Regions from separate parts of the Tardiphaga sp. OK246 genome, predicted to be linked through region 1. Evidence: riboswitches for the same ligand, from Rfam matches in the RefSeq annotation. Region 1 holds a riboswitch; the other holds the start of a gene.
What was found. Region 1 has a riboswitch for cobalamin ahead of CHC01_RS01880 (ribonucleoside-diphosphate reductase subunit alpha). Riboswitches for the same ligand answer to the same signal wherever they lie in the genome.
Positions count from the first base shown of each region.

Region 2: another riboswitch for cobalamin. It lies ahead of CHC01_RS16325 (DUF1636 family protein); the one in region 1 lies ahead of CHC01_RS01880 (ribonucleoside-diphosphate reductase subunit alpha).

Region 1 covers NZ_FZOX01000001.1:384,568-392,251, reverse strand. Annotated here, with positions in the region: gene CHC01_RS01900 (glycosyltransferase family 87 protein) at 1-891, shown strand, start outside; gene CHC01_RS01895 (HD domain-containing protein) at 863-1,504, opposite strand; gene CHC01_RS01890 (GlxA family transcriptional regulator) at 1,677-2,636, shown strand; gene CHC01_RS01885 (hypothetical protein) at 2,643-2,828, opposite strand; cobalamin riboswitch at 3,017-3,231, shown strand; gene CHC01_RS01880 (ribonucleoside-diphosphate reductase subunit alpha) at 3,351-6,281, shown strand; gene CHC01_RS01875 (ribonucleotide-diphosphate reductase subunit beta) at 6,422-7,546, shown strand; gene CHC01_RS01870 (AzlC family ABC transporter permease) at 7,659-7,684, shown strand, end outside.
Region 2 covers NZ_FZOX01000003.1:708,703-716,386, forward strand. Annotated here, with positions in the region: gene cobN (cobaltochelatase subunit CobN) at 1-1,239, opposite strand, end outside; gene cobW (cobalamin biosynthesis protein CobW) at 1,255-2,268, opposite strand; gene cobU (bifunctional adenosylcobinamide kinase/adenosylcobinamide-phosphate guanylyltransferase) at 2,269-2,799, opposite strand; gene CHC01_RS16325 (DUF1636 family protein) at 2,796-3,245, opposite strand; cobalamin riboswitch at 3,355-3,545, opposite strand; gene cobT (nicotinate-nucleotide--dimethylbenzimidazole phosphoribosyltransferase) at 3,645-4,700, shown strand; gene cobS (adenosylcobinamide-GDP ribazoletransferase) at 4,701-5,465, shown strand; gene CHC01_RS16340 (tyrosine phosphatase family protein) at 5,458-5,994, opposite strand; gene CHC01_RS16345 (putative bifunctional diguanylate cyclase/phosphodiesterase) at 6,240-7,684, shown strand, end outside.

The DNA.
Region 1 (7,684 bases):
TTCCTGTTCATCGCGGCACTGCTCGCAAAGCTGCCTTATGCTGTAGCTTTTGCCGGCTGGGCTGCGGTCAGCTTCGTGCCGTATCTGGCGGCGATGCGTGCGATCGTCGGTCGTCCCTTCGGCCTTTTACTGGCTGCGGCTTTTCCGGTGGTGATGACCAACGGCCTTGTCGGGCAGAATGGATTTCTGACCGCGGCGCTGATCGGCGGGATGCTGGTGCTGCTGCCGACCCGGCCGATCCTGTCGGGGATCTGTCTGGGCCTGCTCAGCTACAAGCCGCAGTACGGATTTCTGTTTCCGCTGATGCTGATCGCGGCGTCACAATGGAAGGCGTTTGTCAGCGCAGGTATCACAACAGTGCTGCTGGCCGCGGTGTCGTGGCTCGCTTTCGGCACCGAGAGCTGGCAGGCCTTTATCCACTGGATGCCGATGTTCTCGCAGGCCTTCCTTACCGAAGGCCGCGCGCCATGGGGCAAGATGCAGAGCATCTTCGCACTGGTGCGCTATTTCGACGGCAGCGAGCCGCTGGCCTGGACGTTCCAGTGGATCATGATTGGTGCCGTCGTAGCGGTGCTGGTGCCGTTGTGGCGCAGCAGCGTGCGCTATGAACTGAAAGCCGCTGCGCTGGCAGTCGGCGCCTTGCTCACGACGCCCTACCTTTTCCTGTACGACGTGATGGTGCTTGCGATTGCCATCGGCTTCATCGCCCGTATCGGTCTCGCGGAAGGCTTTCGCCGTCACGAACTGCCGGTGCTCGGTCTCGCTGCTGCGCTGCTGATCGCCTATCCATTTCTCGGCGCTCCCACGGGCTTTGGCGCAACGCTGCTGGTGGCAGCGTTGATCGCCATGCGCGTGCGGGAGTCTATTCGCTCCACGCCGAGTTCAGGATGATGCTGCAGAAATTCCCGCGTTTGTAGGTGGGGTCGCGGAGGTCGAGCACGTCAGCCTTGACGTTGCCGAAGGTGGTCTCCGGCTTGTGGATCGTCCCTGCAGCGAACGCATCGATGATCCCGTTCTTGAAGTCATGGTCGCGCGGATGGCAGGCACACACTTCGTGGCGCTGATGTGCCGTGAAGGCGTCGTACTCAAGACCCAGCACATCCATCTCGACACCAGCCGTGACGAGCGCCACCACGGGCCGCTTGTGCTTGGGAATGCCCGGTGTCGTGTGAAGCGCGATGGCGTCCCAGACATCGTCGATGTCGCGCTCATCGATCCTGTGGCTGCGCAGAAAGTCCGCCGCAGCATTCGCGCCATCGACTTCGAAACGTTCATCCTTGCTCGCATAGGGCGCCTGTAAGCCCATGTCGTGAAACATCGCGCCGACATAAAGTAACTCGGAATCGACTTTGAGACCCTTGCGCTGTCCGGCGAGCGCGCCGAACAGGAAAACCCGATTGGAATGATGATACAGAAGATCGCTTTCGGTGTCGCGCACCAGCTGATCGACCTGGCGAGCGAGGGCGCTGTCAGGGACTTTGATGCCGGCAATGGTCTTGCTCATGAGATGCTCCTTGCGGGGGTGTTGTGATGCATCCGTTGTCGCCGGCGGGCGGTGTCCTCGCAATCGCGCCGCGCCCTGCAAAGCTGCCATTCGCCCGTGATTTCCCGCCGCAAGACGACTATCTATTCAGAATGACTTGGGCCTGTCCTCGCCGTCGGAATGAAGCATCACCATGAAGACCGTTGCTCTTGCGATCTTTCCGGGCGTCCAGTCGCTGGACGTAGCCGGTCCGCTTGATGTGTTCATGGAGGCCAATGGCTTCGTTGCACCGGGCGACGGCTACGACATTACACTTGTCGCTGCAGACTGCGCGCCGCTGCGTGCATCGAACGGTTTGCGGATATCCGCCGATCTGGCGTTCAGTGATGCGAACAAGCCCTGGGATCTGGTGCTGGTGGCCGGCGGGCCAGGGCTGCCGACGGCGGAGGCGGATCCGCAGCTCACAGAGTGGCTTGCCAATGCGGCGCTCCAGGCGGGGCGTTATGGTTCGGTGTGCACCGGGGCATTCGCGCTCGGCCATGCAGGCTTGCTCGACGACAAGACGGTGACGACGCACTGGCAGAATGCGCCGCTATTGGCGTTGCGTTTCCCCAAAGCGCATGTGGAGTTCGATCGCATCTATAGCCGCGATGGCGCGCTGGTGACGTCGGCCGGCGTCACCGCAGGGATCGATCTCGGTCTCGCACTGGTCCAGGAAGATCATGGCGCGGATGTTGCGCTGGCCGTAGCCAAGCGTCTGGTTGTGGTGGCGCAGCGCCAGGGTGGCCAGTCGCAATTCAGTCCCTATCTGGTACCGCCGGCCGAGCCGGATTCACCGATTGCGCGAGTCCATGCTCATGTGATGGCCCATCTGCGTGACGCGCACAGCGTGGATGAACTGGCCGATGTGGCGGGCATGAGCGCCCGCACCTTTGCGCGGACATTCAAGCAGGAAACAAAGATGACGCCGGCAGATTTTGTCGAGGGCGCCCGGATCGACACGGCGCGTAACCGTCTCGAAGGCAGCGATCTGCCGCTCAAGGTGGTGGCTTATGAATCCGGTTTCACCACCGCCGAACATATGCGTCAGGTCTTCGTGCGACGGCTGGGTCTGACGCCCAGCCAGTATCGGGCCAGCTTTCGCGCGGTCTGATTCTGCTCAGGCGAGTTGCAGTGAAGAAACCGGATCGCTCGCAGGAAAGCTGTCCATCAGCGCTTCGTTCAGCATCTCGTCGAGTCGGCGCCGGGCGATCTGCTCCGTCGTCTCGAACGCCGTGAGCGCGCCTGCGTGCTCCACGAAAGCGTTGAACTCGGTTCTCTCAGTGCTCGTTGCCAGGTTCCGCATGGCATCCTCCATCGATTGATGTGGCTCTTCTGCGCCTCACGGTCCTTTCGGACAACGAATCGCATCGTGCAGAAACCGCCAACGATCCCGCGGTTTCCGCCACGCAAGCGGTTGTCCACTGAACCAACAGCCCTACCGAATTTGTTGCGTTCGGCTCAATGCCCGCTTGACACTTCGCCGCGGGTCACACCAAATGTAGACGTCACGGTCCGCCCTGTCGCAAGACTTGGTGGCTAAGAGGGAAGCCGGTAAAGACGCTGTTTTGCGTCATATTCCGGCGCTGCCCCCGCAACTGTAAGCAGTGAGTCTGTTTCGATTGAAGTCACTGATGCGCAAGCATCGGGAAGGCTGAAACAGACATTGACCTGCGAGCCAGGAGACCTGCCGCGACACCAGAACGTCCATGGGCGGGGTGTCCCAGCGGTCGCTTGCAGGCAATGCCGGCGGATCTCCGCCGTGTATTTTGCAGCGTCCTTTCGGCCCCAGCCCCCATTGCTTGATGCATCACACGGGGTCTTGCCGATGCCTACTTCATCTTCTGTTTTGTCCAACGGACGCGATGCGGCTCATGCGCCGCTGATTCAACTGTCGCCGGAAACGCTCGCTGCGCCTGCGCGCGAACCCTCGATGCAGATCATCCGGCGCAACGGCACGGTGTCGTCCTTCGACGGCAGCAAGATTTCCGTCGCGATGACCAAAGCCTTTCTGGCCGTCGAGGGCCACACGGCAGCGGCGTCGCGCCGCGTCCATGAGGCGGTGGAACAACTGACCGGCGAAGTCGTGGCTGCATTGACGCGCCGCGTCGGTGAAGGCCGGACCTTCCATATCGAGGACGTCCAGGATCAGGTCGAACTGGCGCTGATGCGCAGCGAGCACCACAAGGTGGCCCGCGCCTATGTGCTGTACCGCGAGGAGCGCGCTCGCACCCGCGCCGAGGAACTGGCCGCCAAGCCCGCGCTGGTTTCCACCGCACCGGTGCTGCACGTCACGCTCGCCAACGGCACGCGCGCCCCGCTCGATTCGGCGCGTCTCGCGCTGATCGTCAACGAGGCCTGCGCCGGCCTTGATGGCGTCGATGCCGCCCCGGTGCTCGAGGAAACCCGCCGCAATCTCTATGACGGCATCACGCTGGATGAACTGGCACTGGCTGGCATCATGGCCGCGCGCACGCTGGTGGAGCAGGAGCCGAACTACACCTTTGTCAGCGCCCGCCTGCTGCTCGATAAACTGCGCACGGAAGTCCTGTCCTTCGTTCATGGCAGCCCGACCCACGCGTCGCAGGCTGACATGACCACGCGCTACGCCGAATATTTCGGCGCCTATATCAAGACCGGCATTGCGGCCGAGCTGCTCGATCCCGAACTCGCGCGCTTCGATCTCAAGCGAATCGCTGCCGCGCTGAGGCCGGAAGGCGATCTCCAGTTCCAGTTCCTGGGCCTGCAAACGCTCTATGACCGCTACTTCCTGCATGTGCAGGGCAATCGCATCGAACTGCCGCAGGCCTTCTTCATGCGCGTTGCCATGGGCCTCGCGCTGCGCGAGATCGACCGCGAAGCCCGCGCGATCGAATTCTACAACCTGCTGTCGTCGTTCGACTTCATGGCCTCGACGCCGACACTGTTCAATTCCGGCACGCTGCGGCCGCAGCTGTCGTCCTGCTTCCTCACGACGGTGGCCGACGATCTCGACGGCATCTTTAAGTCGGTGAAGGACAACGCACTGCTGGCGAAATATTCCGGCGGTCTCGGCAATGACTGGACGCGCGTGCGCGGTCTCGGCGCGCATATCAAGGGTACCAATGGCGAGAGCCAGGGCGTGGTGCCATTCCTGAAGGTCGCCAACGATACGGCCATCGCCGTCAATCAGGGCGGCAAGCGCAAGGGCGCGGTCTGCGCCTATCTCGAGACCTGGCACATCGACATCGAAGAATTCCTCGATCTCCGCAAGAACACCGGCGACGACCGCCGCCGCACGCACGATATGAACACCGCCAACTGGGTGCCAGACCTGTTCATGCAGCGCGTCGAGGCCGATGGCGAATGGACGCTGTTCTCGCCCGACGAAACGCCGGAGCTGCACGACCTCTATGGCAAGCCCTTTGCCGAGCGCTATGCGGCCTATGAGGAGAAGGCTGCGCGCGGCGAGATCCGCGTGTTCAAGAAGGTGCGCGCAACTGACTTGTGGCGCCGCATGCTGACCATGGTGTTCGAGACCGGCCATCCCTGGATCACCTTCAAGGATCCCTGCAATCTGCGCTCGCCGCAGCAGCATGCTGGCGTGATCCATTCATCGAATCTCTGCACGGAGATCACGCTGAATACGTCCGATGATGAGGTCGCGGTCTGCAATCTCGGCTCGGTCAACCTGCTCAATCATATCGGCAAGGATGGTCTCGACCACGCGCAGCTCAAGCGTACCGTGACCACGGCGATGCGGATGCTCGACAATGTCATCGACATCAATTTCTACACCATCCCGGAAGCGCGCCGCTCGAACCTCAAGCATCGTCCGGTGGGTCTGGGTCTGATGGGCTTCCAGGATGCACTGCAGGCGCAGGGTATCGCGATGGCGTCGGATGCGGCCGTGGCGTTTGCCGACACCAGCATGGAAGCGATTGCCTTCCATTCGATCTCGGCATCGGTGGATCTTGCCGCCGAGCGCGGCCGCTATCCGTCCTTCGACGGATCGCTGTGGAGCCGCGGCATCCTGCCGATCGACTCCATCGAGATACTTGCGGAGGCCCGCGGTGGTGTGCAGATGGATCGCTCGACCACGCTCGACTGGAACGGCCTGCGTGACCGCGTGAAGTCCACCGGCATGCGCAATTCCAACGTGATGGCGATCGCGCCGACAGCGACGATCTCCAATATCTGCGGCGTCGCGCAGTCGATCGAGCCGGCCTATCAGAACCTCTATGTCAAATCGAACATGTCAGGCGATTTCACAGTGGTGAATGCCTTCCTTGTGCGCGATCTGAAAAAGAGGGGCCTGTGGGACGAGGTGATGGTCTCGGACCTGAAATATTTCGACGGCAGCGTCGGATCGATCGACCGTGTACCTGACGATCTCAAGGCGCTGTATGCGACCTCGTTCGAGATCGACAGTGCATGGTTGATCGAAGCGGCCTCGCGCCGTCAGAAGTGGATCGATCAGGCGCAGTCGCTCAACCTCTACATCGCCAATCCCTCAGGCAAGAAGCTCGATCAGCTCTATCGCCTGGCCTGGACGCTGGGGTTGAAGACGACCTACTACCTGCGCTCGCGCAGCGCCACGCATGTGGAGAAGTCAACGCTGAAGGGGACCGATGGCAAGCTCAACGCAGTCTCGGCGACGGTCGCGACAGCTAAGACGGCGGGTGCGCCGATCCTGGTTCAGTCCTCCGTCACTGCGCTGGAGTTGAATGTCGCGATGGCATGCTCGATCGACAACCCCGAATGCGAGGCGTGCCAGTAAGGGCAGCGTTCTCTCCGCCGTCATTGCGAGGAGCGCAGCGACGAAGCAATCCAGTTCTTTCCGCGCTCGCGGCCTTCTGGATTGCTTCGCTTCGCTCGCAATGACGACCGATCAAACTCAGCTATTTCCAGGAACACCCCATGCTCGACTGGTCCGATACCTCATCCGCTCCCAAAACCCCCGCCTTCATCCCGATCCCGCAATCTCCGGCCGACGCCACCGGCCTCGGCACCATCGATCGCTCCGGCGGCCGCGTCTCGGTGGACGAGAAGCGCATGATTAACTGCCGCGCCGACGTCAATCAGCTGCTGCCGCTGAAATACAAGTGGGCGTGGGAGAAGTATCTCGCCGGCTGCAACAATCACTGGATGCCGACCGAAGTCTCGATGCAGGCGGACATCGCGCTGTGGAAGTCGCGCGACGGCCTGACCGAAGACGAACGCCGCGCCATCAAGCGCAATCTCGGCTTCTTCGCTGCGTCAGAGAGCCTTGTCGCCAACAATATCGTGCTGGCGATCTATCGCCACCTCACCAATCCGGAATGTCGGCAATATTTGTTGCGGCAGTCGTTCGAGGAGGCGGTGCATACGCACACCTTCCAGTACATCGTCGAGAGTCTCGGCCTCGATGAGGGCGAGCTGTTCAACATGTATCGCGAGGTGCCGTCGATCACCGAGAAGGCCGCCTGGGCGCTCAAGCACACCCAGCATCTCGACGATCCCGACTTCAAGACCGGCACGCCTGAGACCGATCAGGCCTTCATGCGTGACCTCGTGGCGTTCTACGTGATCTTCGAGGGCATGTGGTTCTACACGGGTTTCGCGCAGATCCTGTCGCTCGGCCGCCGCAACAAGATGGTCGGCATCGCCGAACAATATCAATACATCCTGCGCGATGAATCGATTCATCTGAACTTCGGCATCGATGTCATCAACCAGATCAAGATCGAGAATCCGCATCTCTGGACCAAGGCGTTCCAGGAGGAAATCCGCGACATGATCCGCACCGCGGCCGAGCTCGAGGCGGCCTACGGGCGGGACACCATGCCGCGCGGCTTCCTTGGACTGAATGCGGCGCTGTGCGAAACCTATATGCATTTCATTGCCAACCGTCGCTGCGCCCAGATCGGCCTCGCGCCGGTGTTCGTTGAGACGGAAAATCCGTTCCCGTGGATGTCGGAAGCCATGGATCTGAAGAAGGAGAAGAACTTCTTCGAGACCCGGGTGATCGAGTACCAGAATGGCGGCGCGTTGAATTGGGAGTAGTCTTTGGTCTCATATCCGCCGCTGCATGGCGCATATGAATCCGCATCGCTTGACCTGATCGCGTGATGCCCGCAGGCATGATCTCGCCTTTCGGCATCACGCGGATCAGTCGATGCACGCCACCCACATCCCTAAAGC
Region 2 (7,684 bases), on a different contig from region 1:
CGTCGTGTCAGGCGCGTCACCAGTGCCGTAGCCGGCTTCGCGCATCGCGGCGATCACATCGATCAGGCTCTGCGGCGTATCGAGGCCGACGCCATTGGCAAGGCGTCCATCGCGATTGGGATAATTGGCCAGAATCAGCGCGACGCGTCGTTCGCACGCCGCAGCGCGGCGCAAGCGCACCCAGGCGCGCGCCAGATCAGCGGTCGCATCAATCCGATCCTGCACCGGCTGCAATGTTGCCGGCGCAAAGCCGCCGTCGCTGGCGCCACGTTCCTTGAAGGCGATGGCATTGGCGAAGATGCGGCCATCGACTTCCGGCAACACCACATGCATCGCCAGATCGCGCGGCGTCAGGCCGCGAGTAGAGGCTTCCCAGCTGGCGCGCGAGATGCCGGCCTGCGCGACCTGCAGAATCGGACAGCCTGACGCCGACAACACGCCGGCATCGTCATGCGCGGTCGCAGTGGCGAAGGCCGTGGCGTTGATGATGATATCGGGCGGATAGGCCGCAAGCGCGGCGCGCAGGAAAGCCGCGGAGCGCTCATCCTTCAGGCTCGTGACGTAGAGACAGGCCGCGTTGAGGCCGCGCGCGTCGAGCGAACGACGCAATGCATCGATTGCCGCCGTATCGCCGCCGGCCACCAGCGCGCGGTAGAAGATCACGATCGCATTCGGCCGGTTATCCCCCGCCGGTTCACCCGGCCAGAAGCCGGCCGAAGGCATCGGCCGCGCAACAGGCGGCTCCTCACCATGGCCGATCAGATGTGCGGCATAGCGCAGTGCCAGCTGCGCGTTGTCGACACCGCCCTCGCTGCAATAGCGCCACAGCGCGTGCGTTTCATCGCTGCTGACAGTGCCGCGCGCGGCCAGCTCGGCATTCCAGTCCATCTCGCCGGGCAGGCAGGCGAATTTGGCACCGCGGCTCAGCGCATCGCTGCGCAGGCTTTCGACGCCATGGGGCCAATAGCTGATACCCCCGAGCATGCGCAGCACGACGATCTTCGCCTTGGCCAGCGTCCGTTCGACATAGAGATCGACCGACGCGGGATGGCCGAGCGCCAGCATATTCGTGAGCCGTACGCTCGGGAAATCGTCCGATAGCGTCGCATGCGCCGCATTGAACGCCGCCAGATCGCTGTCTGCCGCAGACAGCACGACGATATCAGCGGTGTCCTGCCCGAGATCGCGGGCGACGTCGCCGTCGTCAATGCTGCCGGAGGTATCGAGCTTCAGATGCATGCGGGTGAACCTGCGTTACCCGGCGAGTGCCTTTCGCACGGCGTCGCCGTCGAATCCCTTGAGGCCGATGACCACCAGATGCTCGGCCTGCATCACGTCCGGCCGGGCGAAGGCGAGTTCAACGCGAGCGCCAACGGCCTGCACGACGATCGGCGCAGATTTATCGGCGATGCGGGCATGGCCCTTCACACGGAGGACACCGTCGAGGCCGAGCGCGTCGCTGATGCGTGCGCGCATCGCATCGATGCTCGCAGCAGCGGTGGGTTTGACGACGATGCTGTCGAAGTCGTCATGGTCGTGTTCTTCCTCCTCGCCGTGATGACCGACGCGGGCAGCCATGTCGTCCTCGGCGGCGGCATTGAGGCCGATCAGCACCGATGGCGCGAGATCGCCCTTGGAGCGCACGATGCTGACACCGGGGCGCAACACGGCTTTCAGCTTGGCTTCGATCTCGGCGAGCTTTTCTGGAGCGACGAGATCGCTTTTCGACAAAACCACCAGATCAGCGCAAGCGAGCTGGTCCTCGAACACTTCCTCGATGGGGTCGTCGTGTTCGATGCCTTCGTCCTTGGCGCGCTGTTCGGCAACAGCGTCTTCGTCCAGCGTGACACGGCCTTCAGAGAGCGCCAGCGCGTCGACGACAGTGACGACGCCATCGACAGTGGCGCGAGTCTTCACTGCCGGCCAGGCAAAGGCCTTCAACAGCGGCTGCGGCAGCGCGAGGCCGGAGGTCTCGATGACGATGGCATCGAGTGGACGCTCGCGCGACAGCAGCTTATCCATGGTCGGCACGAAGTCGTCGGCGACGGTGCAGCAGATGCAGCCATTGGTAAGCTCGACGATATCGCCGGGCGCACAGGCCTTTGCCGCGCATTCCTCGACCAGACCGCCATCGAAACCGGCATCGCCGAACTCATTGACGATCACGGCGATGCGGCGGCCATCGGCCTGGGTCAGCAGCGAGCGCAGCAGCGTGGTCTTGCCGGCGCCGAGAAATCCGGTGAGGACGGTGACGGGAACGCGGGACATTCAATTCTCCTGGGAACGCTTGAGCCAGAGCGGAAGCCCGGCGGCAATGAAAGCAACATTCGGCACGGCGGCCGCGATGATCTGGTTGAGGCGGCCCTGCGCATCGCGAAACGCGCGGCCGAGCGGTGTCTCCGGCACGAGGCCGAGGCCAACTTCGTTGGACACGAAAACGATCGGATAGCGCGAGACATCGAGGAAGCGCACCAGACGCTTTGCCTCGATCTCCGGATCGCGCTCGGCAAACATCAGATTCGACAGCCATAGCGTCAGGCAATCCACCAGCACGACGCGGCCGACCGTCGCCTCGCGCGTCAGCGCATCGACCAGCGCCAGCGGCTCTTCCACGGTGATCCAGCCTTCGCCGCGCTGCTTGCGATGCTGCGCGATGCGGGCATGCATCTCGTCGTCACCGGCCGTTGCAGTCGCAAGATAGACTTTGGTCAGGCCGATGCCATCGACCAGCCTCTCGGCGAAAGTTGACTTGCCGGACCGCGCACCGCCCAGCACCAACGTGGTGGAGACCGCGGTCATTTCGGCGCACGCCCATCTTCAGGCGACCAACGCATCGGCGGCACGCGCGCGACCATGCCCTTGCGCAGCACCTCGGCGCGCTCGCGCCATGGCACCAGGCCGTAGTCGGCCTTCTGATAGGACTCCACGAAAGACACCAGCGCCGCGCTGCCGCTATCGGTCTGCAGATCGCCGAACAGGAACGTGTAGCCATCAGGGCTCGTCACCGCAACGGTTGCTGGCCGCTTGCAGACGCTGAGACACTGCACCGGACGCACCATCACGGCGGCATCGCCATCGCCGAGCGCGGCCTTCACCGCATCGAACATGTCCGGCCCGACGATCGTGCCGGTTTCGGCGGCCTTGCAGCTGATGCACACGCTCACGACAACGGGACCCGCCGGCACGGGGCGCGGCGGTTCGACCGAAATTTGTTCGCCAGAGATATCGGCGCTGTCGTGATCCATTACATGCTCAGTTCATGCCCTCGCGGGCCTACGAGCTTTGTTGGATCGCGCCGACAGCATGGCCGTCAGTTCGCTCCCGTCCGGTGCACCCCGCCCCGACGACGCCACCAAAGCACAGTTCGTGATGGCAGGTCTCCTGGCTTGCGAGTCACAGCCTGTTGCCGCCTTCCCAAGAATTCTGAAGAATTCCCAGTGGCACCGGCGCGGGCTCGTCGCTTACAGTTGCGGGGGCAGCGCCGGCCTCAAACCGGCTTCCCTATTCACCTTCCACGCGGAAGGACCATCGCAAAAGACGCTATCTGCCGGGTGCGCCGGGGTCAACCGCGCCGACGGACTGTCGCCCGGACCTGTTGACCTTGCAGGTCGTCTTGCGTCAGTTAGGCCGCGAAAAGGAACCCTATGTCCGCCCATTCCCAGCCCTTGTGGCAGCCGCCCGCCATTGCGCCTGTTGACCCGCAGATCGCGGCAGGAATCCGCGCTGCCATCGACGGCAAGGCCAAGCCGCTGGGATCGCTCGGACGAATCGAGGAGCTGGCATTGCAACTCGGCATGATCCGGCATCCAGGCGAACCGCGCGGTGACAATGCCGTGCTGCTGGTGTTCGCGGGGGATCACGGACTGGTGGCCGAAGGCGTGTCGCAATATCCATCGGCGGTCACGGTCGCGATGGTGATGACCTATCTGGCCGGCCGCGCCACGGCCAATGCTTTCGCCGCGGCCAATGACATCGGTGTGCGCGTGATCGACATCGGCGTCGCCGCCGAGCTGCCGGTGCACCCGAAGCTGATCGATGCAAAGGTCCGCATGGGTACGGCGAATGCCGCGCGCGAGCCAGCGATGACGGCAGAGCACGCGGCCGATGCGCTGACGCGCGGCTTCAGAATCGCCGTCGGTGAGATCAAGGCCGGCGCAGACATCATCGCGCTCGGCGAGATGGGAATTGGCAACACGGCCTCCTCGGCACTGGTGGTTCATCGACTCGCACCGGCACCCCTGAATGATTGTATCGGCGTTGGCGCCGGGCAGGATGATGCCGGCATGGCGCGCAAGCGCGCGGCGATCACGAAGGCGGCAGCGCGCAGCGACGCAACTGCGCCACTGGATGTGCTGGCCCAATTAGGCGGGCTGGAAATCGCGGGCATGGCCGGAGCGATCCTCGGCGCAGCTTCGCAACGGCGGCCGGTGATCATCGACGGCTTCATCTCCAGCGCCGCGGCATTGCTCGCCGTTCGTCTGTGCCCGGCCGCACGCGACTACTGCGTCTTCGCGCACCGTTCGGCTGAACGCGGCCACGACATCGTACTCAACGCGCTCGATGCCCAGCCGCTACTTGATCTCGGCTTGCGGCTCGGTGAAGGCACCGGCGCGCTGCTTGCGGTGCCGTTGGTCCGTGCCGCTGCGCGCATGCTGACCGATGTTGCGAGCCTCGACGACGTGCTGGCCGGAAAGATCTAGATGAGGCTGGATCCGCATCTTTTGAATGCGATCCGTTTCCTGACGGTGCTGCCGGTACCGGCAACTGTCGACGCGCAAGGGCCTGACTGGCTTGCGCGTGCAATGAAGTATTTTCCGGTGGTCGGCGCCGGCATCGGTGCTGCATCCGCAATCGTGTTTCTCGTTGTCGGCGAATTCTGGTCACCGCTGATTTCCGCCCTGCTGGCGATCACGACAAGCATCGCTCTGACCAGCGCGCTGCATGAAGACGGCCTTGCCGATACGGCCGACAGTTTCGGCGGAGGCTGGACGATCGAAAAGCGTCTTGCAATCATGAAGGACAGCCGCATCGGCACCTACGGGGCGCTCGCACTTTGCCTGGGCACGGCGCTGCGCATTGCGGCGCTCGCCATATTGCCGCTGTGGGCAGGTGCGGCAGCGCTGATCGCCGTCCACGCCGCAGCACGCGCCATGCCGGCCTTCGTGATGAACCGCCTGCCCTATAGCGGCGATACCAGTGCGATGAAGGTCACTTACGCCGAGGCGCCCGTGCGATTTGAGGAATCGTTGTTTGCACTTGGTGTGGTCGTGCTTGCAGCAATCCCGCTTGCGCTCGTCTCGGTCGCATCGCTTTTTGCGGGTCTTCTGCTCGGCGCAGCGCTCGCCGCACTGCTCGCACTCTGGTCGCGTCGACTGATCGGCGGTTACACCGGCGACGTGCTCGGTGCCGTCGAGCAACTCTTCGAGATCGGTTTTCTGCTCGGCGTCGCAGCCCTGATCAAATAGGCCAGTTCAACGGCAATCGATAAGCCTCACCTTCAAAAGCGTCCGCACCGCGGCCGATGCGTGCGATGGCTTCGACCATGCGGCCGTCGCGGCCAAGCTGTTCGTCGGCCAATTGCACCATCAATTTGTTCGGCGTCACATAAGGCGAACGTTTGCGTAGCTCATCTGCAATCGCCGCCTCATAGCCAGGATTGCGATCGCAGGCGATGGCGTAAGCCGCAGCGCTGGAACGGCTGATACCGGCCCAGCAGTGAATGAGCATCGGGCGATCAGCGATGCTGCCGCGGCCGAATTGAAGAATGGCATCCACGACGTCGGCATCGGGCGCGATCAGGTCCGACGTTGCTTCGACGATATCGTGAAAGGTTAGCTCCACATGCCGCTCACGCGCCAACCCGCTCCAGTCGCGCTCGCTCGCGGCGGGCGAAAGAAGGGTCAGCAGATCGAAGGACGGCAGCGAGTCTGCCACAGCAGCAAGGCCTCCGAGCGAACTCACATAGATCATTCGAACCCCGCTCGCTGTTGTCATGTCCTTCCTCTCACCCACCGCGAATGGACCCTCTTCAACCACATGCCGCTGCGATGTCGCTGATGCAAGGTCGGTTTCTTAATACCACCCCTGACCTTTTCGCACCTGCAGCATCGCAAATAGAAGAAAATACACCAATCAGAACAGTCGGTTACTCGCGCGAACTTTAGACAACCGAGGCAGGCCAATCTTAAAGAAGTTGCGCTAGGTATCTAACTCACGAGTGCAGAGTCCAGGACGGTACGATGCTGAACTACTTCGAAATGGCGGCATCACAGATCGGAACGATCTTCCGGGTGCCGCGCGAAAACCCCGAACTGGTAGAGGCGAAACTCGCTGCCTTCACCCGTCAGGTGCCGATGATGTATGCGCTGGTGGTCGTCAACACGACGGCACTTGCGATTACCTTTTATGGTACTGCGCCACATCTGCTTACCGTCTATCTCCCTGCTGCATTCGATGCAATCTGTGTGATCCGGATACTGAGCTGGTTGAGAGCGCGGAACACGGCGCTGTCACTCAGCCAGGCCGTCGAGAAGCTCACCGGCTCGATCATCTTTGCAGGCATTCTCGGCGTCGCGTTCACTGCCTGGAGCCTCAGCCTGTTTCCCTATGGCGACGCCTATAGCAAAAGCCACGTTGCGTTCTTTATGGCCGTTACATCGATCGGCTGCGGTTTCTGCCTCATGCATCTGCGCGCGGCAGCGCTGATCGTGATGGCGCTGGTTGTCGTGCCCTTCGCGTTCTTTTTCGGCTCCAGCGACAATGTCGTCTTCGTCTCCATCGCCTTCAACTTCGTCGTGGTTATCGGGGCCGTTCTCTTCATGTTGCTCGGCAATTACTCCGATTTCGAGAAGCGGGTGAATTCGGAGAAGGCGCTGCGTATCAAGCAGGCTGAGCTGCAGGTGCTGAGCGACAAGAATTTCCGGAATTCGAATATCGACAGCCTCACCGGTCTCCCCAATCGCCGGAACTTCTTTGCCGAGCTTGAGCGCGGCATTGTCAACACTGAGCACAGTAGCGGCGGCCTGCTACTCGGCATCCTGGATCTTGATGGCTTCAAGCCGATCAACGACATCCATGGGCACCACACGGGTGATCGCTTGCTGGTCGAAGTCGCAGACAGACTGCGCGCACATCTCGCCCCTCACGTGTTTCTGGGCAGACTGGGCGGCGACGAATTCGTCATGTTCAGCGACCAATTGCTCGATCCGGACGCAATTGTTGAAGCGGAAGAGAGCATCGAGAACCTGTTCGACATCCCGTTCGAGATTGATGACATTACAGTAAGCATCAGCTGTTCGATCGGATATGCGGAATTTCCGGACACAGCCAAGACCGCGCAGGATCTGTTCGAGCGCGCCGATTATGCGCTGTTCTTTGCCAAGCAGCACAAGCGTGGCAAGGCCGTCCGGTTTTCTGCAGAACACGAAGCCGATATCCGCGAGGCCTCCTCTGTGAGTCGGGCCCTGGCTAGTGCCGACCTCGAACGGGAATTGTGGATCGCCTACCAGCCGATCATCGACGCAGAAACACAACAGCCCGCGAGCTTCGAAGCCCTGGCGCGCTGGAAGAGCCCGGAGCTCGGCAATGTTCCACCGATGAGCTTCATTGTCGCCGCCGAGCGCTCAGGCATGATCGGCCAGTTGACACCGTTGCTGCTGCGCAAGGCCCTTGAAGGTGCAGCGAC